2 regions of the Acidovorax sp. GW458-11-26-14-TSB4 genome follow, and region 1 is predicted to be linked to the other one. Evidence: predicted binding sites of a transcription regulator. Region 1 holds the regulator's gene; the other holds the start of a gene.
The links. Region 1 encodes FliA, which starts transcription of late flagellar genes. Its sites were predicted from a motif close to CTAAAGTTTNNNNNNNNNNNGCCGNTA; they were not measured.

Region 1 (14,257 bases):
TTTCTTCTTTTCGCATTCACCCGAATTGGTAACCGACAGGGGGTTGGTCGATGCTTGATACCGGATTCCACCAGGCCGCGAGCCTGCACAGCTTCACGCCACAGACCGAACTGCGCGTGCTGGCCGTGGCCAGCCAGGAGCAGGCCGGCAGCGGCCTGGAAACCCTGTGGCAGGTCTGCGCCAGCCTGCAGCGCATGGGCTACCCGGTCGTGGTGCTCGATGCCACGGGCTACGAAAGTGAAGATTCGCCCGGCCTGTACCACCTGCTGCGCCGGGCGCCCTGGCACGACGGCCTGGAGGGGGACGCCAGAGCATCCTCGCTGGCGGTGATTCCCGCCGCCCGGGGACTGTGGCAGCTCACCCGCTGCGACCACCCCGCCCATGTCTCGCCGCTGCAGGACATCCAGCCCTACTTCCGCGCCTACAGCATCCTGGTGCTGCATGCGCCTGCCCCCCTGCTGGGCCAATTGCTCACCCATACCCGCACCACCCCGCTGATGGTGATGGAGGGCGGCTCCGCCGGAGTGCTCACCACCTACAAAAGCCTGAAACAGATGGCGCAGTACACCGGACTGTCCTGTACAGTGGCGGCCCTGGTGCGCGGATCTGGCGTACGGGAACGCCGCAAAACCCTTGTCGCGTTGCAGACATTGCAGGACTGTGCCGAGCGCCACCTGGGTGGGCAGGTGCACACTACGGCGGTCTCCACCCAGAACCCGCAGGACCTGCAGCGCCTGGCCTTGCAACTGCTGGAAAACGCGGGCACCATCAATGGGTCGGTGATGGCAGCTGCGGCATCCAGCAGCTACCCATCCACGCCCGCACATCCCGTCCGGAGCCACTGATCTGATGTACACCGCCAAAGGCCAGCTCGACCGTGATGCGATGATTCGCCAGCACGTGCCCCTGGTACGGCGGATCGCGCACCACATGATCGCCAAGCTGCCCCCCAATGTGGAGCTGGACGACCTGATCCAGGTCGGCATGATGGGCCTGGCGGAGGCCCTCTCGCGCTACGAAGCCGCCCAGGGCGTGCAGTTCGAGACCTTCGCCACCCAGCGCATCCGCGGCGCCATGCTCGATGAGCTGCGCGAGGGCGACTGGATGTCGCGCAGCTCGCGCAAGAGCCAGAAGGACATCGAGCAGGCCGTCAACCGGCTGGAGCAGCGCCTGGGCCGCAGCCCACTCGAATCGGAGATCGCCACCGAGATGGGCATGCCCCTGGCCGAGTACCAGAACCTGCTGGGCAAGGTGCGCGGCACCCAGCTCGTGTACCTGGAGGACATGACCCACGGCAACGAGGAGGACGATGGCTTCCTCGACCGCCATGTGGGCGACGAGGCGGCGAATCCGCTCGAGATGCTGCGCGACCACCGCCTGCGCTCGGCCCTGGTCACGGCCATCGAATCGCTGCCCGAGCGCGAACAGCACATCATGGGCATGTACTACGAGCACGACATGAATCTCAAGGAGATCGCCGCCGTGCTGGGCGTCACCGAATCGCGCGTGTGCCAGCTGCACAGCCAGTCCATTGCCCGCTTGCGGGCGAAGATGCGAAGTCATTGAGAGTGCATCCCCCTGAGGCGCCTTCGCGCCTTCATCCCTTCTCTCGAATTACTGCGTAATTCGGGAAGGGGGACGCAGCCAGTGCGGCGGGGCGGCCCTTGCACGGCTGCCCTGGCTTGGGCAGCGCGCTATCCACGGCCTGCTGCTCGCGCGCTTGCGCGCACTGCGCTTATGTACTAATACAAACCGAGAATTGTGGCCATACAAAGCCGCATTGCGGCGCCGTGGCGCGCGGATCAAATCAACCGGCAGAGCGGTAGATCTTGGCGATGCCAGCGGCTTTTTGTTTGCCGCCCAGGCCGTTGCCGTAAGTGGCGTTGGCGGAGCTGTCCTGGGAGGGGACGAGCACGGCGGTCTGGCGGTCGGTGATGGCGGCCAGGCGCGCCAGGCTTTCGCGGTGCACCACCAGGGTGGCGGCGATGGCGTCCATGCGGGCCTTCAGGGCGGGGGTGATGCTGCTCACCTGCTGGCGGGAGAGGTCCAGCGCATACGTAAAACGGGCTGCGGCGTCGCGCAGCCCGGTGCTTGCTTGTTCGAGGGTGGGGGCATCGGCCTTGAGCAGGGCGGCAGACACCGCTTCGATGTGCTGCTCTACGGTCTGCAAGGCATCTTCCAGAGGGGTGGTCACGGCAGGTCTTGGTGGATGCGGGCCAGTGACGCCTGGAAGAAGGAAGTCACGCTAGCCGCGCGAGCGGGAAAAGATCTCTTGCGCATTGGCCAGCAGCTTGTCGGCAATCGCGCCGGCGCTGACCGAGAAAGTACCTTTTTCGATGGCTGCACGCACGGCAGCCACCTTCTTTGTATCGAAATCGCTTGCTGCACGGGTGGTCTGGTCCAGGGCCCGGGCCGCAGTGGAAACCGTCACAGGCACGCCAGGGGCCGAGGCAGCCTTCGTGCCTTGCGCCACTCCTTCGGGTGCCACCGGGGCCGCAGCGGGGGCCTTGGCCTGCTTGGCCTGCCCCGTCTGCGCCAGTGCGCCCGGAAGTTCCGGTTGTTGACCTATCTTCATCGCCTTCTCCAGCGCTCCGATGACACGGAGCTCGTAGCAATGTTTTCGACCTCTTGGCGCTGGACTTTAGCTATTTATGCAGGCGGGATGAATCAAAGGGTAACGTCGACCGTTCCATTTTCACCCACAATACCAGAGATTGTACGGCCATTGTCCATGCGGACTCGCACAGTCTGGCCTGCAGCACCCGCGGTGAGTGCCTGCCCCGCCGAGGTTACCGCAAAACCGGGCCCTTGCGCCACCACCCGCACCTGCGCCCCGGCCTTGAAGATGCTCGGTGCCCGAACCATGGGCTGGCGCAGGGCCTGGCCTGCCACCAGCGGGCGCGAGGCGATCTGGCCGACCCATTGGTCGGGATTGGCCACGATGGGGGCGGCATCGGCCGCCCAGTCCACCTCGGCTTCGGCGGCGTCGCTGGCGGCCAGCACCGCGCCGGAGGCGACGTTGCCCGTGAGCACCCAGGCCGGCCCCCAGGCCTTGACGGTGACGGGCAGGAACACGTTCCAGGCGCTTTGCCCTTCCACACAGCGCAGGCCCAGCCGGGTGCGGCCCCACAGGCGCGACCCCGCCGGCAGGTAGGGCTCGACCCGGGCACAGGGCGCCAGGCGCAGCCGGGTGTCCAGCGCACCGATGCTCACCTCCATGCGCAGCGGCAGGCCTGCGGGCTGGTTGCGCGCGATCGCGTCGTCCAGCCAGCGCTGGGTCAGGGCGGGCAGGTCCGCAGCCGGGTCGGCCACGGCCTGCGCCTGTGCCATGCCGGCCAGCAAGGTGCCGGCAAGGGCGGCCAGTGCGGCGCGGCCGGCGGTGGAAAAGGTGCGGAATGCGGGTGCCATGGGGCGTCTCCTGGTAGACCGGTGCGGCCCTGCAGCGCGCTGCACAGGCCAATTCTCGACCCTCACTGTAGGCCTTCGGGCGGCCGTTGATGCCCCGAACTGCGACCGCAAACGCGGGCTCTTCGCGCTTTAGAAAATCCAGGCGGTTTTCATAATCGAGCCACGCCAGAAAACCGTTTTTCACTGGCGTTTCGCAACCTGGACGTGAGGCAGACATGCTTGACAAGATGACCAACCGGCTGGACTTCCACGGCAACGCACTGATACTGCGTGCCGAGCGCCAGCGCGCCATCGCCAGCAATATCGCCAACGCCGACACCCCCGGCTACGTCGCACGCGACTTCAAATTCTCCGACGCGCTGAGCAACGCCACCGGCGAGCGCTCCTCGTACACCGAATCGCCCGCCAGCCTGTCCACCACCACGCTGGGCAACTCCGGCTACACCACCCAGCGGCCCACCGTCACCATCGGCACCGATCCACGGCACCTCACCGCCTCCACCGCCGACGAGGGCTCCTCGGCCGAGCTGGGGAACAAGGGCAAGCTGGCCTACTCCCTGCAGACCCAGCCCGCCCTGGACAACAACTCGGTCGACCTGGACCGCGAACGCGCCGCCTTCGTGGACAACGCCGTGCGCTACGAAGCCACGCTGCGCTTCATCAACGGCAACGCCAAGACCATGCTCAGCGCCATCCAGGGCCAGTAACGAGCCGCCCCGTATTTCCAAAGGCACACCACCATGTCCATGTTCTCCATCTTCAACGTCTCGGGCAGCGCCATCAGCGCGCAGTCCCAGCGCCTGAACGTCGTGGCCAGCAACCTGGCCAACGTCGATGCGGTGGCCGGCCCCGACGGCAATGCCTACAAGGCCCGCCAGGTGGTGTTTCGCACCACCAACATGGGCCAGGAAGGCTCGGACGGCGTGCGCGTGAGCGCCATCACCGAGAGCAATGTGCCCGGCCGCAAGATCCACGACCCCAGCCACCCCTCCGCCGACGAACAGGGCTACGTGACCCATTCCAACGTCAATGCCGTGGAGGAGATGGTGAACATGATTTCAGCGTCGCGCTCGTACCAGAACAACGTCGAGGTGATGAACACGGCCAAGTCACTTCTGCTCAAGACCCTGCAGATGGGCCAGTAACCCCGGGAGACCCTCACCATGATCCTCAGCGCCACCAATGCCGCCACGACCGCCGACACCGCCAATGCCAAGGCGACGGCGGCCAACGACCCCGCCGCCTCCCAGGACCGGTTCCTCAAGCTGCTCGTCGCGCAGCTCAACAACCAGGACCCGATGAACCCGCTGGACAACGCCCAGATGACCTCGCAGATCGCGCAGATCAACACCGTCACCGGCATCCAGCAGCTCAACACCACCATGCAGAGCATGGCCGCCCAGTTCAACTCGCTGCAGGTCATGCAGGGCACGACCCTGGTCGGACGCAATGTGATGACCGAGGGTTCGGGCATGACCGTTGTGGACAACGTGGGCAAGGCCGGCTTCGAGATCGCCTATCCCGCCACCAAGGTGGAGGTGGAAATCGTGACGCCTGGCGGCCAGGTGGTCGACACCGTGGACCTGGGCCCCAAGGAGATGGGCCGCCACAACTTCGACTGGGACGCTAGCGGCTACAAGGGCAGCAAGGAAGGCCTGCAGTTCCGCGTCAAGGCGGTCAACGGTGCCACCACGCTCGAATACACGGCACTCACCCAGTCCAAGGTCACCGGGGCGGGCGCCACCGATGGCCAGCTCGTGCTCACGCTGGCCAACGGCAAGAACATCAACTACAGCCAGATCAAGTCCATCGTCTGACGACGGACCTCGGCTGCCCCTCCCCCGATTCCCCGCACACGCCCTCTCAAGGAGAACACCATGGGTTTCCAGCAAGGCCTCTCCGGCCTGAACGCCGCCAGCAAGAACCTGGACGTCATCGGCCACAACATCGCCAACTCCAACACCGTGGGCTTCAAGGCGTCGCGTGCGGAATTCGCCGAAATGGTGGCCAATGCCATCGGCTCGGCCGGCGGCTCCAACGCCGGCATCGGCGTGGAGACGGCCGCCGTGGCCCAGCAGTTCACACAGGGCAACCTGACCATCACCGGCAACAGCCTGGACGTGGCCATCAACGGCAACGGCTTCTTCACGCTGCAGCTGCCCGACGGTTCGTCCGCCTACACCCGCGCCGGCAACTTCAAGCTGGACAAGGTGGGCAACATGGTGACCAATGACAACGCCAAGGTCATGGGCTACCCCATCGACCCCACCACCGGCCTGCGCACCGGCACCGACCCGATTCCCATGGTGTTCCCGACCTCGGAGCCGATCCCCGCCAAGCAGACCACCCGGATCGACGCCGCCTTCAGCGCGCCACCGATGCCGCCGGCGACCCGGCCGCCACCCCGCCCGTGCCCGCCACGCCACGCGCCACCTACGGCACCTCGATCAACGTGTTCGACAGCCAGGGCGTGGCCAAGCCGGTCAACCTGTACTTCCAGAAGACCGCCACCGACAACACCTGGGATGTGTACGACGCCCTGGACGATCCCACGGCCGTGCCGCCCGTGGTCGCCACGGCCATCGGCCAGATCACCTTCGACAACAACGGCGTGATCACCGGCCCGGCCGCCACGCCGCCGGCCACCGGCTTTGCGCTGACGCTGAACGTGAACCCCACGCCGCCCAACCCGAACAACCTGCCCGCCTACGACGTCGAGGTGAACCTGGACAACGTGACGCAGTTCGGCCGCAAGTTCTCCGTGTCCGACCTCTCGCAGGACGGCTATACCGCAGGCGACCTCACGGGCATCAACGTCGAGAACAACGGCATGATCATGACGCGCTACTCCAACGGCGTCACCCGCGCCGAAGGGCAGATCGCGCTGTCGAGCTTCCGCAACACCCAGGGCCTGGCCTCGGTGGGCGGCAACAACTGGGTGGCCACCTTCGAATCGGGCCAGCCCGTGATGGGCACGGCCACCGACGGCAACTTCGGTGCCCTGCGCTCGGGCGCGCTGGAGGACTCCAACGTCGACCTCACGGCCGAACTCGTGAACATGATGACCGCGCAGCGCACCTACCAGGCCAATGCGCAGACCATCAAGACGCAAGACCAGGTGATGTCCACCCTGGTGAACCTGCGCTGACACGCCCCTGACCCCCTGACCGGAAGCCGCCATGGACCGCATCATCTACACCTCCATGACAGGGGCCAACGCCGCTGCCCACCGGCAGTCGGTGCTGGCCAACAACCTGGCCAATGCGTCCACCAACGGCTTTCGTGCGGAGATGTCCACCTTCCGCTCCGTCCCGCTGCAGGGCGATGGCTCCACCACGCGCGTGTTTGCGCTGGAGGCCACCTCGGGCTACGTGGACAAGCCGGGCCCGGTGCAGCGCACGGGCCGCGCCCTCGATGCCATGGCCGTCGGCAACGCCTGGTTTGCCGTGCAGGGCCTCGATGGCCTGGAGGCCTACACCCGCAACGGCGGTTTTGAAGTCTCGCCCACCGGCGCCCTGCTCACGAACACCGGGCTGACCGTGCTGTCGGACGGCGGCGGCCCCATCGATGTGCCGCCGAACTCCGAGGTCTCGCTCGGCTCCGACGGCACCCTCACCGCCAAGACCGCGGGCCAGCCGCCCGCCGCCATCGGCCGCCTGAAGCTGGCCACACCCACCGCCGAAGACCCGCTCAAGCGCGGCGACGACGGGCTGTTCCGCGCCACATCGGGCGAACAGATCCCCAACGACCCCAATGCCCGCCTGCTCTCGGGGGCCATCGAAGGCTCCAACGTGAACGCCGTGGAAACCATGGTCGGCATGATCGCCGCCTCGCGCCAGTTCGAGCAGCAGATCAAGATGCTGCAGACCGCAGAAGCCGACGACAAAGCCGCCAGCCAGTTGCTGAGCATCAACGGCTGAACCGCCACCAGCCCCCTCTAGGAAATCGCCATGATCAACTCCCTCTGGATCGCCAAGACCGGCATGGAAGCCCAGCAGACCCAGCTGGACGTCATCTCGCACAACCTGGCCAACGTGTCCACCACCGGCTACAAGCGTGCCAACGCGGTGTTCGAAGACCTGATCTACCAGAACCTGCGCCAAGTGGGCGCCCAGACCACCGAGCAAAGCCAGCTGCCCACCGGCCTGCACCTGGGCCTAGGCGTGCGCACCGTGGCCACGGCGCGCAACTTCATGCAGGGCAGCATGCAGCAGTCCAACAACAACCTGGACGTGGCCATCAAGGGCAATGGCTTCTTCGAGGTCACGCAGCCCGACGGCACCATCGGCTACACCCGCGACGGCTCCTTCCAGCTCGACTCGCAGGGCCGCCTGGTCACCTCCAGCGGCCTGCCCATCGCCAACGGCATCACCGTGCCGGCCAACGCCACCAGCATCTCCATCAGCGCCGAGGGCGCCGTCACGGCCACCGTGCCGGGCAACACCGCGCCGCAGCCGCTGGGCAACATCGCCATGTCCACCTTCGTGAACCCGGGCGGCCTGGAGCCGCGCGGCCAGAACCTGTTCGTGGAAACCGCCGCCTCGGGCCAGCCCCAGCAGGGCACGCCCGGCACCAACGGCCTGGGCACCATCCTGCAGGGCTACCTCGAAACCTCGAACGTGAACGTGGTGCAGGAGCTGGTGACCATGATCCAGACCCAGCGCGCCTACGAAATGAATTCCAAGGCCATCCAGACCTCGGACCAGATGCTGGCCAAGCTCAGCCAGATGTAAGCAGCAGACAGGCCACAAGCCCCATTCTTGCCAGGATTCTTCCCATGACCACGATCCTCCACGCCTTCCAGGGCGCCCGCGCGCGCCTCCTTGCTTGGCCCAGCCTGGCTGCCGCCGTGCTCAGCACCGGCTGCGCCAGCATGTCCCCGCCGCCGCCCGTGGACATCCTGCCCACCACGCCGCCGCCCCTGGCCGCTGTCGCACCGCGCACCCCGCCACCGGTCACCGGCGGCCTGTTCCACACCGCCAGCTACCGCCCGTCCTTCGAAGACCGGCGTGCACGCCTGGTGGGCGACAACGTCACCATCCAGATCGTGGAAAACGTGACGGCGAGCCAGAAGTCCTCGTCCACCGTGGACCGCACCTCCAAGGTCAGCAGCGGGGTGACCGCACTGCCATTCACCGGCCAGAAGTTCACCGACAAGCTGGGCGTGGGCGCGAATTCGGAAAATGCCTTCGAGGGCAAGGGCGGCACCGAAAGCGCCAACACCTTCCAGGGCTCGATCACCGCGACCGTCATCGACGTGCTGCCCAACGGCCACCTGATCGTGGCCGGTGAAAAGCAGATCGGGGTGAACCAGAATGTGGATGTGCTGCGCTTCTCGGGCACCGTGGACCCCCGCGCCCTGCAGCCCGGCTCCATCGTGGCCTCCACCCAGGTCGCCAACGTGCGCGTGGAATCGCGTGGCCGCGGCGCCCAGGGCGAAGCCCAGGTGACCGGCTGGCTGGGCCGCTTCTTCAACACCGTGACACCGTTCTGATACAAAATGTGACCAGGCGCCTGCGGATCGGATGCAGGCCGTGCAGCCAGCGCAGCGCCCTTGTGCATTCAGACCCGAGGTTCACGATGTCCTTTTTTCGCAGCTCCCTGGCATGCGGCCTCACGGCCCTGGCCGCTGCATTTTCGCCCGTTGCCCAGGCGCAGCCCACCACCTACGCCTACTCCGTGGCGCTGAGCCTGGTGGCGCCCAAGGGCTCCGCCTCCGAGGCCGCCTCCAAGAACAAGACCCTGCCCGCAGGCATCAAGTTTTCGCCCTGCGACGCCACGGCGCTGGACCAGTTCGCCTTCACCATCAAGTACGACGCCGGCAAAGCGGCGGTGGGGACCACCCCGGGCACGCTGCAGAACGTGTACGTGATCTTCCACCGGGACAACAGCTTCGTCTTTCCCCTGGTGCGCTCGCCGCTGATCACCACCGGCGCCATCTTCAAGGTCTACCTGGCACCGGGCAACATCCAGACGACGGACGCCTACACCGCCGTGGCCGACAACCTGGGCGGCGCCCAGACCGAGGTGATCCTGGGCGGCAACCTCACCCTGCAGGGGCTGGATTCCGGCGTCTGGATGGTCACGGCCATCATCGCGCCGGCGGCCACGGTCAATTTCGACGATCCGCGCACCTGGAGCGCCTGGGACACCCTGCCCTTCATGCTGCGCAAGCCCTGGAAGGGCTTCACGAACAACTACTGCGAATGATTCGCAGCGGCCGGGCACCATTGCCGGGCCGCCGGCACGGCCTGGGCGCCGGGCGGGTGTGGGAAATGTAACCAGGCCCCACTCCCAAAAGGCGGGTGAATTCGCCTCTTTTTGGGCATTCCCTTGTGCGGCGACAGCCCACAATGAAGCCCATGAAAGCCTTGCCCTCCCCCTTCCTGGCACCCCCCCTGCGCACGCTGTGGCTGTCGGCCATCGCCCTGGCCCTGGCGTGTGCGGCCTGGCCGGCGCATGCGCTGCGCATCAAGGAAATCGCGGCGGTGCAGGGCGTTCGCACCAACCAGCTGACCGGCTACGGCCTGGTCGTGGGGCTGGACGGCACGGGCGACCAGACCACCCAGATGCCCTACACCACGCAGGCCATGTCCAACTACCTGCAGCAGATGGGCATCAGCCTGCCGCCCGGCACGGCCTCGCAGCTGCAGCTCAAGAACGTGGCCGCCGTGATCGTCACGGCCCAGCTGCCCGCCTTCGCCCAGCCCGGCCAGCAGATCGACGTCAACGTCTCCTCCATGGGCAACTCCAAGTCGCTCAAGGGCGGCATGCTCATGGTCACGCCCCTGCGCGGTGCCGACGGCGAGATCTACGCCCTGGCCCAGGGCAACCTGGTGGTGGGCGGCGCCGGCGCCTCCGCTGGCGGCAGCAAGGTGCAGATCAACCACTTGGCCGCCGGGCGCATCCCGCTGGGCGCCCAGGTCGAACGTTCCGTTCCCACGCCCCTGAACGAGGGCGACACCATCAGCCTGGGGCTCAATGCCTCGGACTTCCAGACCGCCCGCCGCGTGGCCCAGGCCATCAACAGCCGCCTGGGCAACAACCTCGCCACGGCCCTGGACGGCCGCACGGTGCAGGTGCGCGCGCCCAGCGACCCCGGCGCCCGTGTGGGCTTCATCGCCGACCTGGAAGAGCTGCCGCTCGAAATGGCGGCCCCAGCCGCCAAGGTGGTGATCAATGCGCGCACCGGCTCCATCGTGCTCAACCAGGCCGTGACCCTGGGCCCCTGCGCCATCGCGCACGGCAACCTGTCCATCACCATCAGCTCGCGCCCCGTCATCAGCCAGCCCAACCCGCTGTCGCAGGGGCAGACCGTGGTCACGCAGCAAAGCGACATCAAGATCAACCAGGAGCCGGGCAACATCATCCAGATGCCGCCCTCGCCGCAACTGGCCGACGTGGTGCGCGCGCTGAACACGCTGGGCGCCACGCCCGGTGACCTGCTCGCCATCCTGCAGGCCATCAAGGCCGCCGGCGCCCTGAACGCCGAGCTCGAAGTGATCTGACCATGGCCCTCACGCTGCCCTCGTCGTCCGCAAGCACCAGTACGTCGAACGCGCTGGCGGCCGACGTCAAGTCGCTGAATGCGCTCAAGTACGAGGCCGGCAACAACAATCCCCAGGCCGCGAAAGAGGCCGCCAAGCAGTTCGAATCGCTGTTCATGCGCGAGATGATCAAGAGCATGCGCGAGGCCACCATGAAGTCCGGCCTGATGGACGGCGCCCAGGGCGACCTGGGCACCGATCTGCTGGACCAGCAGCTGTCAGTGCAGATGGCCGGCCAGCCCGGCGGGCTGTCCGAAGCCATCGCACGCCAGCTCTCGCGCCAGATGGGCGGGCCCGACCCGTCCTTCTCCGTGCCTTCGACGATGAGCCTGTCGCAGGTCCAGCGTCCCGCCGCCGCCAAGGTGAGCGCCAGCCCCGCCGAGGCCGTGGGCCAGGCGCCCAAGGGCCGCGATGGCTTCGTGCAGCACCTGAGCGGCACGGCCGAGAAGGTGGCGCAGGAAAGCGGCATCCCCGCGAGCTTCATGCTCGGCCAGGCTGGCCACGAGACCGGCTGGGGCAAGAGCGAGATCAAGAACGCCGACGGCAGCAACTCCTTCAACCTGTTCGGCATCAAGGCCGGCAAGGGCTGGACCGGCAAGGTCGCCGAGATCACGACCACCGAGTACATCAACGGCACGCCGCGCAAGGTGGTGGCCAAGTTCCGGGCCTACGACTCGTACGAGGATTCGTTCCGCGACTACGCGCGCCTCATCAAGGAAAGCCCGCGCTATGAAAAGGCGGAGTCCGTGGCGCAGTCCGGCTCGGCCATGGACTATGCCTCCGCACTGCAGAAGGCGGGCTACGCCACGGACCCCGGGTACGCCCGCAAGCTCAGCGGCGCCATCAACAGCGTGCAGCGTGCGCAGCAGCAGCGGGCGCAGGCCTGAGGACACGAGGTAAACCATGAGCCTGCTCAACGTCGGTGCCCGCGCCCTGCTCGCCAACCAGGTGGCCCTGCAGACTGCCGGCAACAACATTGCCAACGTCAACACGCCGGGCTATTCGCGCCAGACCGTGGTGCTGCAGACCGTGCAGGGCCAGTTCACCGGCGGCGGCTACATCGGCCAGGGCGTGGACGTGCAGACCATCCTGCGCAACCAGAGCGAACTGCTCACGCGCCAGTCGGCCGCGGCCGGTTCGGTGCAGAGCGGCGACATCGTGCGCGCAGAGCGCCTGCGCCAATTGCAGGACGTGTTCAGTGGCGGGGCCACCGGCCTGGGCGCAGCCATCAACGACATGATGAACGCCTTCTCGGATGTGGTGAGCGCGCCCACCGACATCACGGCCCGCACGCTGGTGCTCACGCGCATCGACGAGACCGCGTCGCGCATGCGCGCGGCCGCGGAACGTGTCGACGAGATCGAGTACACGGTGAAGGAACAGCTGCAAAGCAGCATCACCGCCATCAACAGCCTGGCCGGCCAGATCGCCGCCGTAAATGAGCAGATCGCACGCGCCAAGGGCAATGGCCAGACGCCCAACGACCTGCTGGACCACCGCGACCAGCTGATCCGCGAGGTCAACCAGTACGTGCAGACCACGCAGATCCCGGCCGACGACGGCACCGTGGGCCTGTTCGTGGGCGGCAGCCAGCCCCTGGTGCTGGGCACCACGCCCTCTGAGGTCTCGGTGGACGATGCCACGCAGTTCCCCGGCAGCGGCCAGCTCAAGCTGTTCTTCAACCGCCCCGGCGCGCCGGCCATCGAGGTGGACGAGAACATGATGGGTGGGGGATCGGTCTCCGGCCTGCTGCGCTTCAACAACACCGACCTGTCGGAGAGCCGCAACCTGCTCGGGCGCATGGCCATGGCCATCGGCATGACCATGAACGAGCAGCACAAGCTGGGCCTCACGCTGGACGGCCAGATGGGCAAGGACCTGTTCTCCCTGCCCACATCCATGCCCGGCCTGACCAACGGCGGCGGCGTGGGCAATGTGACCTTCACGGACCCCACCAAGTTCGCGGCGTCCGACTACGAGATCCGGTTCACCACCGGCACGGCCGGCCAGGTGGTGCGCCTGTCCGACGGCAAGGCCACGGCCTTCACCGACGCTGCCAACCTGGCCACGCTGGACATCGACGGGCTGACCTTCAACCTCACCACGCCCGGCGCGCCTGGCGAACGCATGCTGTTCCAGCCGTTCAACTCGGCAGGGGCCAACATCAACGCCCTGGTGTACTCGCCGCGCGACCTGGCGGCCGCCAACCCCATCAACGCGGCCATGGGCACGACCAATGGCGGCACGCTGCAGTTGGCGGGGCTCAAGTCCACCGACGCCCTGGTGACGCCGCCCATCCCCGGCGGCGTGACGCTGACCTTTGCCGCCGGCCCGCCGACCACCTACACGGTGACGGGCTCGACCACGCCGCCTTCGGGCACGGCGGGCATACCCTACACCTCCGGCTCCACCATCACCGTCGATGGCTGGGAGATCAAGCTGCAGGGCTCGCCCAAGACCGGCGACACCGTTCGGGTGGGCAATGCGCTGGACCCGCAGTACGGCGACAACTACACGCGCAACGCCGGCAATGCCACCTCGCTGATGAACCTGCGCGACGTGAAGATGTTCGACGAGTCCACGATGGCAGACGGCTATGCCGGCCTGATGGCCCAGGTGGGCACGCGCACGCAGAGCGCCACCTTTGCCGCCGAGCTGTCGACCACCATCGCCGCCAACCTGGAGCGCGACCGCACGGCAGTCTCGGGCGTCAACCTCGACGAAGAGGCGGCCAAGCTGATCCAGTACCAGCAGGCCTACCAGGCTTCCGCCAAAATGCTGCAGATTGCACAGAGCATCTTCGATACCCTGATTCAAGGATTGACGCGATGACCTGCTCCCCCCTGAGTCGCTTCGCGCCGTCCCCACAGGGGGACGCCCCCAGCGCGGCGGGGCGGCCCTTGCGCGGGGGCGCTTGCCGTGGCCGCGCCGGTGTCGCAGGCCGCAAAGGGTGGTCGGCGCAAGGGAAAACTGAAATGACCACCTTGGAATACAGGTCCAGGAGTTCGACATGAGCAATACCCTCTACCGCCTTGGCACCGCCAACATGTACGACAACGCGCTGCGCAACCTGGGCGCGCGCCAGACCAACCTGTCCAACCTGCAGGAGAACCTGACCTCGGGCAAGCGCGTCGTGCGCGCCAGCGACGATCCGGTCTCGGCCGCACAGGCCGAGCGCGCGCTCACCCGGCTCACCCGCATCCAGACGGAGCAGCGCGCCCTGGAGACCCAGCGCAACGCCATCGCCCAGGCGGAATCCTCGCTCGGCGACGCCATGGGCCTGGTGCAGAGCGCACGCGAAC
Region 2 (14,257 bases), on a different contig from region 1:
CGAGTTGGCGCCCGAATCCGAGCGGGTGAGCGAGCTGGTCCAGCGCCAGCCGCCGGGGTGCGTGACCTCCACCAGCTGGCCGGTGATGCGCACGAAACTGCCCTTGCGCGCCTTTTTGAGCGCCCTCTCGACGGCCGGGTTGGCCGGGATCAGGTGCATGTTGGCCGAGGATTCGATGATCTCCTGCAGCGGAATCGGCGGCTGGTTGGACCAGGAATAGCGGTACCAGCGCCCGCCCTGGGTGATGTTGAGCGGCTCGTACACAGCCGGCTCGGCCATGCGCCGCCAGCCCAGGGCCAGGTCCACGGGGGAAAGGTCGGCCTCGCGGCCGAAGGAGTATTCCTCGCGCCCGAGCACCCGGGCGCGGATGGCGAATTGCGCCAGCGGCCTGACCTGGTAGCCCTGCAGTGCGAAAGCGGGCGCGCTGGTAGCGGTCTGCTGCGGCACCTCGGCAAAGGCCTGCTGCGTGGCCGATTGGCCTTGCAGCTTCTTGTCCACGCGGCCCACGCGCAGCTTTTCGACCGCGAAAAAGCCGATGAACAGGATGATCGCCAACAGGACGACGGTCTTGAGTCTCATGGTGGTGTGCTTGCCGTGCCTGTGCAGGGCCTGGGGGGTAGCGCAAATGTAACGCGGGCCGCGCATTTTGCGCGATTGGCTGACAGGGCACGCAGGCCCACGCCTCCACACTGCCCGGTGCAGGTCCGTGCGGCCTTGCCGCCGTGCCATCCATCCCTCTGACCAAAGGCCCATGCCATGCCACTTTCCTTTCCTTCGACATCGCTGCGTTGGCAGGTGCTTCTGGCCGGCCCCGTGCTGGCGGCCAGCCTGGCCGCCTGCGGCGACACCGCCATCCTTTCGCCCGAGCAGGGCATGGGCAAGTCGCCCACCTTGCCGGTGCCCAACCCATCGCTGATCCCCACGCTCAAGATCGCGCCTGCCAAGGGCTGGCCCGAGGGCGCCATGCCCACTGCCGCCGTGCCGGGCCTGTCGGTCACGCCGCTGGCCACCGGGCTCGACCACCCGCGCTGGGTGATGGTGCTGCCGGGCGGCGACGTGCTGGTGGCCGAGAGCCAGGCGCCACCCAAGGGCGAGGGTGCGCCATCGGGCGGAGTGTTCGGCGCCATCCGCGGCTGGGTCATGAAGACGGTGATGGGCAAGGCCGGTTCCGGCAAGCGCCCCTCGGCCAACCGCATCACCTTGCTGCGCGATGCCGACGGCGACGGCAAGGCCGAGACGAAGAGCGTGTTCCTGCAGAACCTGAACTCCCCCTTCGGCATGGCCTTGGTCGGCAAGGACCTCTACGTGGCCAACGCCGATGCGGTGCTGCGCTTTGCCTACGAGCCCGGGCAGACCAGCATCACCACGCCGGGCACCAAGGTGCTGGACCTGCCCGGCGGCCCCATCAACCACCACTGGACCAAGAACCTCATCGCCAGCCCCGACGGCAGCAAGCTCTACGTGACCGTGGGCTCCAACAGCAATGTGGGCGAGAACGGCATGGCGGCCGAAGAGGGCCGTGCCGCCATCTGGGAGGTGGACCGCGCCAGCGGCAGCCACCGCATCTTTGCCAGCGGCCTGCGCAACCCCAATGGCCTGGGCTGGGCGCCTGGTACGGGCGCGCTGTGGACGGTGGTCAATGAGCGCGACGAGATCGGCAGCGACCTGGTGCCCGACTACCTGACGTCGGTGAAGGATGGCGCCTTCTACGGCTGGCCCTACAGCTACTACGGCCAGCATGTGGACCAGCGGGTGCAGCCGCCCCGGCCGGACCTGGTGGCCAAGGCCCTGGCACCCGACTATGCGCTGGGCTCGCACGTGGCCCCCCTGGGCCTGGCCTTTGCACAGGCGCCGGCGCTGGCGCCCCAACTGGCCAGCGGCGCCTTTGTGGGCGAGCACGGCTCCTGGAACAGGAAGCCGCTCAGCGGCTACAAGGTGGTGTTCGTGCCGTTCGCTGATGGTCAGCCCTCGGGCCTGCCGATCGACGTGCTCACGGGGTTTCTGAGCCCTGAAGGCAACGCCTACGGGCGGCCGGTGGGTGTGGCCATGGATGCGCGTGGCGGGCTGCTGGTGGCCGACGATGTGGGCAATGCCATCTGGCGCGTGGCTGCGGCAGCGCCCAGGTAGCGCTGCGCCGCCATGGTCAGCGCATGCCGATCGCGTGCAGCGCTTTCTGGAGCGTGAACTGGAACACGGCGTGCTGGTAGGGGTCTTCTATGAGGACTGTGTGGGTCGCCCGGCCATCGCTCAGCGTGAAACCGTTGGTGTAGCCGCTGATGTTCACCAGGGTGTCGAGTGCCAGGGCAAAGGATTTGTGGTCGCCGGCGAAGATCACGCGCTCGTCGGTCACCACCAGCTCACCGGTCGCGACGATGAGGGCTTCATTCACTGCGATGCTGGTGGCGTTGCTGCGGTGGTGGGTGACGACGCCAAACAGCGCTGGACGGCTGGTGCCCGCGGTCTCGGTCTCATAACCCACGGTATGGACCTCCCTGAGGTGTGCCTGGACCGCCGCATAGGCCACTTCTCCGGGCCGCACCAAGGCCTGCCGCGGGACCATGGGGGCCAGGGGTTGTTCCTGCAGCCGCGCAAGTGCCTGCTGCTCGCTGGCCTGGCGCTTGCGGATGCCACGCGCGCTCACCACCAGAAAGAAACCCAGGGCGCCCGCGATGCCCCCGGCGACGGCGCCGCCGATCACGGACCCGAGCGGCGTGGCGCCCGACGGGGGCTCGCCCTGCAGCCAGAGCCGCAACGAATTGACGGGCACCAGCGCGAGCATCACCACGATGGCCCACGAAAACATTCGCCCCTTGCTCATTGATTTGCTTCTCCCTCGGATCTCTCCACCATGGCTTCCAAGTCTACCGATTACCCGCGCATCGAGCTTTCCGTGCACGCCTGGATGCCCCATGGCCCCGGCGGCTGCGCACCTGGCATTGCCAGGGTGAGGGTCGGTTCACCGTGTCGGGCAAGGCCGTCAGCCGCCGCTCGATGTTCGCGCCGCACATGCTGTAGCCGGCTGAGCGGCCAGATGGTCACACCCAGTCGCCATGGGCCGGCACCTCGGCCGGGAACATGTTGATGTACTGCACCAGCCGCGGCTGCGTGGCACGGTTCGGACTCGGGCCGTGGGGCAGGGCCTGGTGCCAGATCACCAGGTCGCCCGCAGCCGCACCGATGGGGCGGGCGCCCAGGGCCTGGAAATCCTGGCGCCGCGGGTCGGCGCCTGGCGGCAGGCTGGCCAGCCAGGGCCCGATCCGGCGGTGGAAGCCGGGTACGACCGTCAGGCCGCCTTGCTCGGGCAGGGTGTCGCTGAGGTAGAGGATGCCCTGCGTGCAGAACGGAATCGGCTGCACCAGGCTCACGTCCCAGTGCAGGCCCTGGGCGCTGTAGGCGTGGCCCGGGCGCTCGGGCGGATTGAAGCCGCAGCGGTCCGTGCTGCGCCACAGGTCGGCGGTGCCCCACAGCTGGGCAAATGCCTTGTGGATGCGCGGGGAGCGGCGGTTCTTCTCGAAGGCCGGGTGCTGGAACAGCTGCACCATGACATTGCGCGGGGCGTTCGGGTACCAGGAGTCCGCATCATCCGGAGTGGCTCCCACGGCATCCCACACCACCTGCGCCGCGGCCGCGCTGTCGCTGGCAGGCACGGCCTGCCGCAGGACCACATAGCCATGCTCGTCCCAGTGGGCCAAATCGGCCGCGTCCAGCACGGGTGCCATGGCATCGATGCGGGCATGCAAATCCAGCTGCGCGGCAGGTTGCGCGCCGCCATCGACCAGGGCCTGGATGCGCGCCACGGTGGCGGCGTCGGGGGCTCCTGCCGTGCGCGCGATCCAATCCTCGAAACCGGCGAAGTCCGGCGCTTCGCGCAGCACGTACTGCAGGCTCTGCTCCAGCCCCACGCCCATGGCGGCCAGAACAAGCTGGGTGCGGTGGGCTTCCCGCGGGCCGATGCCGGGCTGTCCCTGGCGCGCAGCCATCCAGCTGGACCAGCAGCGCTTGAGGTAGGGCACTTGCAGGGCGCCACGTTCGTGGGGGGCGCAAATAAGATCGGCAGAATGCAGGGCGGTGGACATGCGGGTCTTGCGGGCAGGTGATGGCGTAGCTCTCTTTGTATCATCTGCCGTGTCCCCGTCGCATGCCGCCTGGGCTGCTACTGGGGCACGAAGCCGCTTTGCGCGACCAGCGCTGCCAGCGCCTTCGACACCTGACCCAGCCGCTGGGCCTGCTCTGCGGGCGTGCCGGTGGCCGGCGTCATGGCACTGGCCTGAAGTTTGGCCACCACTTCGGGCATGGCCACTGCTTGGTTCACTGCTGTGTTGTAGCGGGCCACCGCCGCATCGCTCAAGCCGGCAGGGGCGTACAGCCCCAGGAAGTCGCTGGTCGCATCCAGGCTCGCAAGGCCCGCCTGCGCGAACGAGGGTACGCCCGGCAGCAGGGGTGTGGCGCGGCTGACCGCCAGGATGCGCAGCTTGCCTGCCTTCTGGTGCTGCAGGAAGTCCGAGATGCCCGACACCCCCGCCGAAATCTGCCCTGCCAGCAGGTCGGTCACCATGGGGGTGGCGCCGCGATAGGCCACGGGCACGATGTCGGCCTTGAGGTGGCGGGCCACCTCGGCGGCAATGAATTCCGGTGCGGACGCTGGCGCCGGCACGCCGATGCTCGCGTCGCCGCGGCGCGCGGTGAACCACGCACCCAGTTCCGCCAGGGTGGTGGCCCCGGTCTTGGGATGCACGGCCAGCGCCAGTTCGAAGTTGGCCACGGCGCCGACGGGGCGGAAATCGGTGGCGGGCACAAAGCCGGGCGCCTTCATGGTCAGCGGCACCATGGCCACGGTGTGGGTGTTGCTCAGAAAGAGCACCGAGCCATCGGCCGGGGCCGCCTTGAGTGCCTGGGCCGCGATCTGGCCACCGGCGCCCGGCTTGTTGTCCACCAGCACAGGCTGGCCCAACTGGGTGGCGAGCTTTTCGGCCACGATGCGGGCGGCCGTGTCGGCCGGGCCGCCCGGCGGGTAACCCACGAGGATGCGGATGGGGCCGTTGTAGGCCTGCGCGGCGGCCGCGAGCGGAAACGCCAGCAGCAACGCAGCCTGCAGGCAGTGGCGGCGGGTCAGGGCGGGGGTGTGGAGGTGGGGCATGGCGCTTTCTCTCTGGCAAGGGGCTGGATCGGATTCAGGCGGTCTGGCGCGCGCTGAGCAGAGCGCGGCGCCGGTCCACGATGGGCTGCAGGCGTGCCCGGGCCGCCTGCACCAGGGGCGCGGGTGCCTTGTGCGGCGCGCCGGTGTCAAAGGGCGGCTGGGGGTCGTACTCGGCAAACAGCTGGACGCCCTGGGCCACCTCGGCGCTGCTGGCCAGCGCAATCGCCTGCAGCGCACAGTCGATGCCCGAGGTCATGCCCGCGCCCGTGATGCGGTTGCGGTCCACCACCACGCGCTCGTCCACCGGCGTGGCCCCCACCAGGGACAACAGTTCGTGCGAGCCCCAGTGGCAGGTGGCGCGGTAGCCCTGCAGCAGGCCGGCCGCGCCCAGCACCAGCGGGCCGGTGCAGATGCCCATGATCCATTGGGCGCCCTGGGCCTGCCGGGCCAGGAAGGCCAGGGTTTCTTCGTCGCTCAGCAAGGCCTCGATGCCCGGGCCGCCGGGCACGACCAGCATGTCGAGCTGGCCGCAGCTGTCGAACGATGCCGTGGGGCGGAACTCCCAGCCCAGCTCCGTGCGGAGGGTGTCGGTGTGCTTCCACACCAGGTGCAGCTGCGCGCCCGGTATGCGCACCAGCAGGTCAGCGGGGGCGACGTAGTCGATGGCGGTGATGTCCGGAAATACCAGCATGCCGATGTTCATGGGGAGGGCCTTTCGTTGCGGTGGATGTTTCGATGGCTCCACTGTAGGATTCGCCTGTCTGTCCGTCAGGACAGAAGCACCACGATTTCTGCCAACCTCGGTCCGCCCATGCCACCCACCGCCCACCAGGTCTGGTTCCTGGTTTTCGACCAATTCCAGCTGCTGGACGTGAGCGGGCCGCTGCAGGTCTTCGCCACGGCCAATGACGAACTGCGGCTGGCCGGCCGCGCGCCGGTCTACGAGACCGGGGTCTACGGCCTGTCGGGCGGTGCCGTGCGCAGCTCGAGCGGGGTGGACCTGGTGGCACGCGCGCTGCCGCAGCGCCTGGCGCGCAAGGTACAGACGGTGGTGGTGCCGGGTGGCCCGGGGGTGTTCAGGCCCGCTGCCGCGGACCGGGAGGCGCAGGACACCCCGGTGGCGGCCACCCTGGCGCAATGGCTGCGCCGTGCCTCACCGCGCATCGAGCGGCTGGCATCGGTGTGCACGGGCGCCTTCGTGCTGGCGCACACCGGCCTGCTCGACGGCGCCGGTGCGGTCACGCACTGGGCGGCGTGCGAGCACCTGTCGGCGCGGTTCCCGGCCATTGATGTGCAGCCCGATGCCATCTACTTCCGCCATGGGCGGGTATGGACCTCGGCCGGGGTCACGGCCGGCATCGACATGGCCCTGGGCATGGTCGAAGCCGACCTGGGCCGCGACATCGTGATGGCCGTGGCCAAGAAGCTGGTGATGTTCTACAAGCGCCCCGGCGGGCAGTCGCAGTTCAGCAGCGCGCTGCTGGAGCAGACCGCAGACGACGAGCGCATCACCCGCCTGCATGCCTGGATTGCCGAGCACCTGCGCTCGGACCTGAGCGTGGCGCGCATGGCCGACCAGTTGGGCATGACCCTGCGCACCTTTGCGCGCTTTTACGCCAGCCACACGGGCACCACGCCCGCCCATGCCGTGGAGCGCATCCGCCTGGAGAAGGCCTGCCGCCTGATCGAGGCACACCGGCACAGCAACAAGGCCATCGCCGTGCAGTGCGGATTCAATTCCGAAGAGGTGATGCGGCGCATGTTCATGCGCCACCTGAACGTTTCGCCCAAGGGCTACCGTGAGCGGTTTGCGCCAGAGGATTGATGGGTTGACCTGGCGGGACCAAAAAAATGCCGCCTCTAGGGGCGGCTTGTGAGGGGCTTACCTTGGAGAAATGGGGGGGGCGGTATGCCTTCAGGCAAACGTGTTGACCTGGGTGCCCAGCGTGCCCGAGGTGGCCAGGGGTGGCTGGGGCAGGGCTTGGATCAGTGTGGCGGCTGAATTGGCCTGGATGTCCAGCGCCTTCTTGAGGACGCGGATGTTGAGGGCATCGGAAGTCTCGCGGCTGGCCAGGGCCGTGGCGGTGTTGACGATGCTGTTGCTGAGGGCGACATCCATAGGGGTTCTCCGGTACTTCTCTCGCTTATCGGCATTCTGCGCCCTAAATGAAGGATGTTTGTCAATTGTTACATCCTGCCGTGGCTGAAACGCACTCCGGACGCCCTGGACGCTTCACTCCAGGGCCGCCACGCCGATGGGTTGGCAGGCCGCGAGGTCCGATTCGCTGATTTCCGGCAGGTGCCGGGCCGCGTTGCGCAGGGCGCTGCGCAGGCCTTCCTCCAGCACCGGGTGGTAGATCGGCATGCCCAGCAGCTGGTGCACCGTGAGCTTTTGCTGGATGGCCAGGGCCAGCAGGTGGGCCAGGTGCTCGCCATCCGGCGCACACATCTCGGCACCCAGCAGGCGCGCATTGCCTTTGTCCGCATAGACGCACAGGCGGCCGTGGTTGCGCAGGGCGGCGCGGGCGCGGCCATGCCGTTCGAAGTCCACCGCACCGACCACGGTGTGGGCCGGATCGAGCTGGTCGAAAGGCGTGCCCACCACCGCGATATTGGGGTCCGAGAACACGATGGACAAGCGCGTGCGGCGCACGAAGCGCGTGGGCTCTGCGGCCAGCGCATTCATGCCCGCGATGTGGCCCTCGTCCGCACCTTCGTGCAGCAACGGCGCATGGCCATTGGCATCGCCCGCCAGGAACACGCGCAGCTTGCCGATCTGCTGGGTCTGCGGATCCACCTTGGGCATGCCACGCTTGTCCAGGGGCTCGCCCAGGGTTTCCAGGCCCAGGTGCTCGATGTTGGGTGTGCGGCCCATGGCGGCGATCACCTGGTCCACCACCACGCGGTTGGCGCCGCTGCTGACCTCGATTCCGCCGGGTACCTCGCGCAACTCGGCCTTGGCGTGGGTGTGCAGCACCATCTCTTTCTTGAGCAGGGCGCCCAGTTCGGCATTCAGGGTGGGGTCGCTCAGCCCGCCCAGGGCGTGGCCGGTGGTGAAGGCTGCCACTTCCAGGCCCAGGCGCGCCAGGGCCTGCGACAGCTCGACACCGATGGCGCCCATGCCGATCACGGCCACGCGCGGGCCCAGGGTTTCCTGCTCGAACAGGGTGTCGGTGGTCAGGATGCGGTCGCCAAAGGCCAGCCATTCCTCGGGCACCACGGGACGCGAGCCCGTGGCCAGGATGATGCTGTCGGCCTGGTAGCGCACGCCGCCCACGTCCACGGTGTTCGCATCCAGCAGCACGGCCCGGCCCGAGAGGCTGGCGCCGCCCAGGTCGTCGGTGGCCTTCAGGGCACCGGCCACGAAGTCATCGCGCAATGCACGCACGCGCTTGAGCACCGCAGGAATGTCGGCCCGGAGATCGCTGCCGCCCCGGATCCCGAACTCCTCGAAAGCCAGCCGCCGGTGGAAAGCATTGGCCGCCTCGATCAGCGCCTTGGACGGCATGCAGCCCACGCGGGCACAGGTGGTGCCCCAGGGGCCGTCGTTGACGATCAGGTAGCGCTCGGTGCGCTTGCGCACCTCGCGCAAGGCGGCCAGGCCGGCCGTGCCAGCGCCGATGATGATGGTGTCTAACGGCGGTTGGCCCATGGATCTCGTCTCCCGAAGTGGCAAGGAAACGCCAGTGTGCAGGGCGCGGGGCCGAAGCCTTGTAGGCGCTTGTCCATTGTTCTGGCTCAGTCGGAGTCCAGCCACTCCACGCGCCCCTGGCCCTGGTCGTTGATGCGTTGCACGAATCCCTCGGCCTGCGCCTGGGGCAGTCGCACCTGCAGGGTGACCAGCGTGCCGTGCTGCACATCCAGCAGGTCAGCGCCTGCCGCTTCCACTTCTCGCCGCAGCAGGCCCTCCAGCGCGTAGGGCACCATGCACTGCAGCGTGGCCATGCGCTGCAGCGTCACCTTGGGTGCGCTGAGCAAGGCCTGGGCGATGGCGTCGGTATAGGCCCGCACCAGCCCGCCCGCGCCCAGCTTCACGCCGCCGAAGTAGCGCACCACCGTGGCCAGCACGCCTTCCAGGTCCTGGTGGCGCAGCACGTCCAGCATGGGGCGGCCGGCCGTGCCGCTGGGCTCGCCATCGTCCACCGCAGCCGACTGGCCACCCGCCAACAGCGCCCAGCAGACATGGGCTGCACCCGGGTGCTGCTTCCACAGCGCGTCCACCGCGGCCTGGGCGCTGGCCCGGTCGGCCATGGGCTGCACGCAGCCGATGAAGCGGCTTTTCTTGATGAGGAGCTCGCTGTGGGCGGGGGTGGCGAGCGTCTGTGGCATGGGGTGCAGAGCTTATCAGCGTTGAACAAGGGCAAAGATGTTGCGCAAACGCACCACTGTCGGCCCTGGTGGGCGGCAGTTATGTGACGCCTGTCACAGCCGCGCGCCCGCCGGTCGGCCATGGCCGTGTAAGTGTGCGTTCTGTCACAAGCGCGGATGCGGTCCGTTCCTACACTTGAACCCATAGCCGATAACTATTCTCGGTCAACAACAACGAATCAACGCACCCAAGGAACCGCCATGTTCGCCCTGCCACTGACTGCATCCCTTCCCAGCACGCTGGCCAGCCACCTGTTCGGCCGCTTTTCTGCACCGTCGGTGCCTTCGCCCATGTCCGTTGTGGCCATGCAGGCGTCGGGCGGTGCCGCCAGCGCGCGCCTTGCGCAGGTGGCCGAGGATTTCGAGGACGAGGAAGAGTTCGACCTGGCCCAGCGCGTACGCGAAGTGGGCGAGTGGTAAAAAATTATCGGGCCAAGGGCGCCAGAGGCTGCTGGTCGACCGCACGCGCCATGAGCACGCTGGTGTAGTTGGTGAGCGGCCTCCAGTCGCATTCGCCGACCACTTGGTAGCCCCAGCTTTCGTACATTGCAATCAACGCATGGGCCGGTTCGGCCGTGTCCAGTGCCAGGGTGGCGGCCCCGGCACGGCGCGCCCGGGCCAGCAGTTCCCCATGCAGCAGTTTCCCCAGCCCCATGCCCTTGAACCGGGGCGCCACGCAGAACTGCGTGATGGACCATACCGAGCTGTCACGGTACAGCGCCACCTTGGATTCCGGCTGCGGGGCGCGCAAGGTCGCTGTCGCGGCATAGTCCCCATCGATCTCCACCACCAGCGCCTGGCCCGATGCCAGGCGTTTTGCCGTGTCCTCCACCGTCTGGTGGGTGGCCCAATAGCGCAGGCCTTTGGCAGCGTGCGGGGCATAGGCGGAGTGGATCAGCGCGGTCAGGCGCGCAAGATCGTCATGCGCCGCCAGCGGGCGGATGGTGGGTGTGAAAGAGGAAGGGGTCACAACTTGAGTGACCAGGTTTCTCCCACCAATTGTTGCCCGAAGTCTTCGTACGGCTCCGATTTGTCCAACACAAATCCCCGCTTGGCATAGATCGAGCGTGCGGTAATGAGACAGCTGTTGGTCCAGAGCACCATTTTTTTGTAACCTTTGGCACGCGCAAAGGCGATGCACTCGTCCGTGAGCCGCGCCCCCAGGCCCATGCCGCGGGCCTTGGGTGAGAGGATCAGCATGCGCAGCTTGGCCGTGGTGGCCGACTTGCGCACCAGGAAGATGGCGCCCACGCGCTCGCCATCGAGCTCGGCGATCCAGCATTTTTCCCACTCGGGCTGGAACCTGCGCACGAACTGCGCGGCGATGTCGGCCACTAGGGCCTCGAAGCGCATGTCCCAGCCATATTCGCGCGCGTAGATCTCGCCGTGCTGCTGCACCACCCAGCCGATGTCGCCAGGCTGTGGGTCGCGCAGCACGGCCACGCGTGGGGCGCCGCCGGGAGCGGCAGGCTCCAGCAGGGCCTCGATGCGCTCCATGGCCTGCACCAGCTCTGCCTGCCGGGCAGCGGGCAGGGGGGCGAGCAGGGCGGCCGCCTCCTCGCGCGAGCGCTGTTGCAGTGGGGCAAAGGCATCGTGGCCTGTGGGTGTCAGCGTCAGCACGCTCTGGCGCGCATCCTTGGCGCTGGGCGCGCGGCTGATCCACCCGGCATTCTCGAAGCGGCGCAGGATGCGGCTCAGGTAGCCACCATCCAGCCCCAGCTCGCGCGCCAGCTCGCTGGCCACCAGGTCCTGGCGGTGCGCCAGCTCATAGAGGACGCGCACGTCGGTCAGCGACAGCTCGCTGCCCAGGTAGGGGTCGAGCACTCCGATGCGGCGCGTGAAGAAGCGGTTGAAACGGCGCACGGCCTTGACTGCGTCGGCGGGGGCGGCTTGGTTCATGATTGATTGCCCAAAGCATGCAATTAATTGACTTTGGCAAGTATATGCGCCTTTGGGCACAACCGGACAAAAGCTAGGACAAACCGGCCACAGCGACAAAACAGGCCCGCCAACGTAAAATCGCGGGTTATCCATAACGGCCTCGCCCATCCGAGGTCTTGCACCCCCCACATGAACGCCCCCGTCGACGTCTCCTTTTTCGCGCGCGCAGCCAAGCCGCTGACCAGCTACCGCCCTTATTGGGCGAAGCGCTTCGGCACGGCCAAGTTCCTGCCGATGAGCCGTGCCGAGATGGATCAGCTGGGCTGGGACAGCTGCGACGTCATTCTGGTGACGGGTGATGCCTATGTGGACCACCCGAGCTTCGGCATGGCCGTGATCGGCCGCACGCTGGAGGCCCAGGGCTTTCGCGTGGGCATCATCGCCCAGCCTGACTGGCAGAGCGCCGAGCCCTTCAAGGCGCTGGGCAAGCCCAACCTGTTCTGGGGCGTGACGGCGGGCAACATGGATTCCATGATCAACCGCTACACGGCGGACCGCAAGATCCGCAGCGACGATGCCTACACCCCGGGCGACGTGGGCGGCAAGCGCCCCGACCGTGCGGCCATCGTCTACAGCCAGCGCTGCCGCGAAGCCTACAAGGACGTGCCCATCATCCTGGGCGGCATCGAAGGCAGCCTGCGCCGCATTGCCCATTACGACTACTGGAGCGACAAGGTGCGCCGCTCGGTGGTGGTCGATGCCAAGTGCGACCTGCTGCTGTACGGCAATGCCGAACGCGCCCTGGTCGAGGTGGCGCACCGCCTGGCCGCGCGCGAGCCCGTGGAGCAGATCACCGACGTGCGTGGCACGGCCTTCGTGCGCCGGTCCGACGACGACAGCGGCAAGGGCTGGTTCGAGATCGATTCCACCAGCGTGGACGAGCCGGGCCGGGTAGAGGCGCACATCAACCCCTACATGACGACCAGCGAGCAGGCCGCCGCCCAGGGCAGCACCTGCAGCAAGGAAGATGGCACGCCGGATGCCGAGGCCGGCGCAGCCGCTGCGGCCGAGCCCAACCCCGCGATCCGGCCCATGCTGTTCGTGGCCAACCCGGCGCTCAAGGCCAAGCTCAAGGTGCCGCCGCGTGATCGCAGCGTGATCCGCCTGCCCAGCTACGAGCAGGTCAAGAGCGACCCGGTGCTGTACGCCCACGCCAACCGCGTGCTGCACCTAGAGACCAACCCCGGCAATGCGCGTGCCCTGGTGCAGGCCCACGGCGAGGGCGTGACCGCCCGCGACGTGTGGATCAACCCGCCGCCCATTCCGCTGACCACGGCCGAGATGGACCACGTGTTCGACCTGCCTTACGCCCGCGGCCCGCACCCGAGCTATGCCGACGAGAACGGCGGTCACGACGGCGCGACCAAGATCCCCGCATGGGAGATGATCCGCTTTTCGGTCAACATCATGCGCGGCTGCTTCGGCGGCTGCACCTTCTGCTCCATCACCGAGCACGAGGGGCGCATCATCCAGAGCCGCTCCGAGGATTCGATCATCCAGGAGATCGAGGACATCCGCGACAAGGTCGCCGGCTTCACCGGCACCATCTCGGACCTGGGCGGCCCCACGGCCAACATGTACCGCCTGGGCTGCAAGAGCCCCGAGATCGAGGCCGCCTGCCGCAAGCCGAGTTGCGTGTACCCCGGCATCTGCTCCAACCTGGGCACCAACCACGATCCGCTGATCAAGATCTACCGCCGTGGCCGCGCGCTCAAGGGCATCAAGAAGATCCTGATCGGCTCGGGCCTGCGCTACGACCTGGCCGTGAAGAGCCCCGAGTACGTGAAGGAACTGGTGCAGCACCACGTGGGCGGCTACCTCAAGATCGCGCCCGAGCACACCGAGCAGGGCCCGCTCACGAAGATGATGAAGCCGGGCATCGGCAGCTATGACAAGTTCAAGCAGATGTTCGAGAAGTTCAGCGAAGAGGCGGGCAAGAAGCAGTTCCTGATCCCGTACTTCATCGCCGCGCACCCGGGCACCAGCGACGAGGACATGATGAACCTCGCCATCTGGCTCAAGAAGAACGGTTTCCGCGCCGACCAGGTGCAGACCTTCTACCCGAGTCCCATGGCCACGGCCACGGCCATGTACCACAGCAACAAGAACCCGCTGCGCAAGATCACGCGCGACAGCGAGGGTGTGGACATCGTGCGCGGCGAAAAGCGCCGCCGCCTGCACAAGGCCTTTCTGCGCTACCACGACCCGAACAACTGGCCGCTGCTGCGCGACGCGCTCAAGGCCATGGGCCGGGCCGACCTGATCGGCAACGGCAAGCACCACCTGATCCCGACCTTCCAGCCCCTGACGGACGGCGGCTACCAGAGCGCGCGGCGCAAGAACTCCACGCCCGGCAGTGCCAAGGCGGCCACTGCGGCTGCGGCATCCAAGTCCTCCCAAGGTGTGGCGCTCAAGTCCACGCAGCCGCAAAAGGGTCGCATGCTCACGCAGCACACCGGCCTGCCACCGCGTGTAACCGGCTCGGCCAAGCCCTCGGCCGGCCGCAAGGGCCGCTGAAGACGGGCACCCAGCCCGGCCCGCAATGCCGCAGGAGCGCATCCTCTACGCCGACACCGCTGCGTGGCGGGTGGAGCGGGTGGTCAAGCCCGCGGGCGTGGCCCATGCCGGCGGCGCCCTCTACCAGGTGGCCACGCCGCGCTGGGTCTATCCGGTGTGTGGTGTGTCCGAGTTCCACATGGAAGGGCAGCAACTGCTGCTCGACGGGCTGACCGTGGTGGCGCTGCCCACCGGGCTGCCGTACCGCATCCACGAGTGGCAGGCCGTGGAGCGCTGCCACATGGTCGTCAGCAT

Region 2: AC07X5_RS09265 (YjfB family protein) is a predicted target of FliA. The motif match lies at 7,283-7,309, and genes of this name have one in related genera.

Annotation. Positions count from the first base shown of each region.
Region 1 is NZ_JBWKYR010000007.1:240,844-255,100, reverse strand. It holds gene flhF (flagellar biosynthesis GTPase FlhF) at 1-58, shown strand, start outside; gene AC07X5_RS17180 (hypothetical protein) at 51-845, shown strand; gene AC07X5_RS17175 (RNA polymerase sigma factor FliA) at 850-1,566, shown strand; gene AC07X5_RS17170 (hypothetical protein) at 1,808-2,194, opposite strand; gene flgM (flagellar biosynthesis anti-sigma factor FlgM) at 2,246-2,575, opposite strand; gene flgA (flagellar basal body P-ring formation chaperone FlgA) at 2,668-3,408, opposite strand; gene AC07X5_RS17155 (flagellar basal body rod protein FlgB) at 3,624-4,115, shown strand; gene flgC (flagellar basal body rod protein FlgC) at 4,149-4,553, shown strand; gene AC07X5_RS17145 (flagellar hook assembly protein FlgD) at 4,572-5,225, shown strand; partial or broken gene flgE (flagellar hook protein FlgE) at 5,286-6,556, shown strand; gene flgF (flagellar basal-body rod protein FlgF) at 6,588-7,328, shown strand; gene flgG (flagellar basal-body rod protein FlgG) at 7,359-8,141, shown strand; gene AC07X5_RS17125 (flagellar basal body L-ring protein FlgH) at 8,186-8,902, shown strand; gene AC07X5_RS17120 (hypothetical protein) at 8,989-9,618, shown strand; gene AC07X5_RS17115 (flagellar basal body P-ring protein FlgI) at 9,762-10,916, shown strand; gene flgJ (flagellar assembly peptidoglycan hydrolase FlgJ) at 10,919-11,842, shown strand; gene flgK (flagellar hook-associated protein FlgK) at 11,859-13,787, shown strand; gene flgL (flagellar hook-associated protein FlgL) at 13,966-14,257, shown strand, end outside.
Region 2 is NZ_JBWKYR010000003.1:129,325-143,581, forward strand. It holds gene AC07X5_RS09230 (hypothetical protein) at 1-579, opposite strand, end outside; gene AC07X5_RS09235 (PQQ-dependent sugar dehydrogenase) at 757-2,127, shown strand; gene AC07X5_RS09240 (hypothetical protein) at 2,144-2,803, opposite strand; gene AC07X5_RS09245 (phytanoyl-CoA dioxygenase family protein) at 3,036-4,076, opposite strand; gene AC07X5_RS09250 (tripartite tricarboxylate transporter substrate-binding protein) at 4,154-5,137, opposite strand; gene AC07X5_RS09255 (DJ-1/PfpI family protein) at 5,172-5,840, opposite strand; gene AC07X5_RS09260 (GlxA family transcriptional regulator) at 5,949-6,962, shown strand; gene AC07X5_RS09265 (YjfB family protein) at 7,053-7,256, opposite strand; gene AC07X5_RS09270 (dihydrolipoyl dehydrogenase) at 7,371-8,789, opposite strand; gene AC07X5_RS09275 (IMPACT family protein) at 8,876-9,466, opposite strand; gene AC07X5_RS09280 (hypothetical protein) at 9,707-9,925, shown strand; gene AC07X5_RS09285 (GNAT family N-acetyltransferase) at 9,930-10,475, opposite strand; gene AC07X5_RS09290 (bifunctional helix-turn-helix transcriptional regulator/GNAT family N-acetyltransferase) at 10,472-11,404, opposite strand; gene AC07X5_RS09295 (YgiQ family radical SAM protein) at 11,576-13,963, shown strand; gene AC07X5_RS09300 (helix-turn-helix transcriptional regulator) at 13,989-14,257, shown strand, end outside.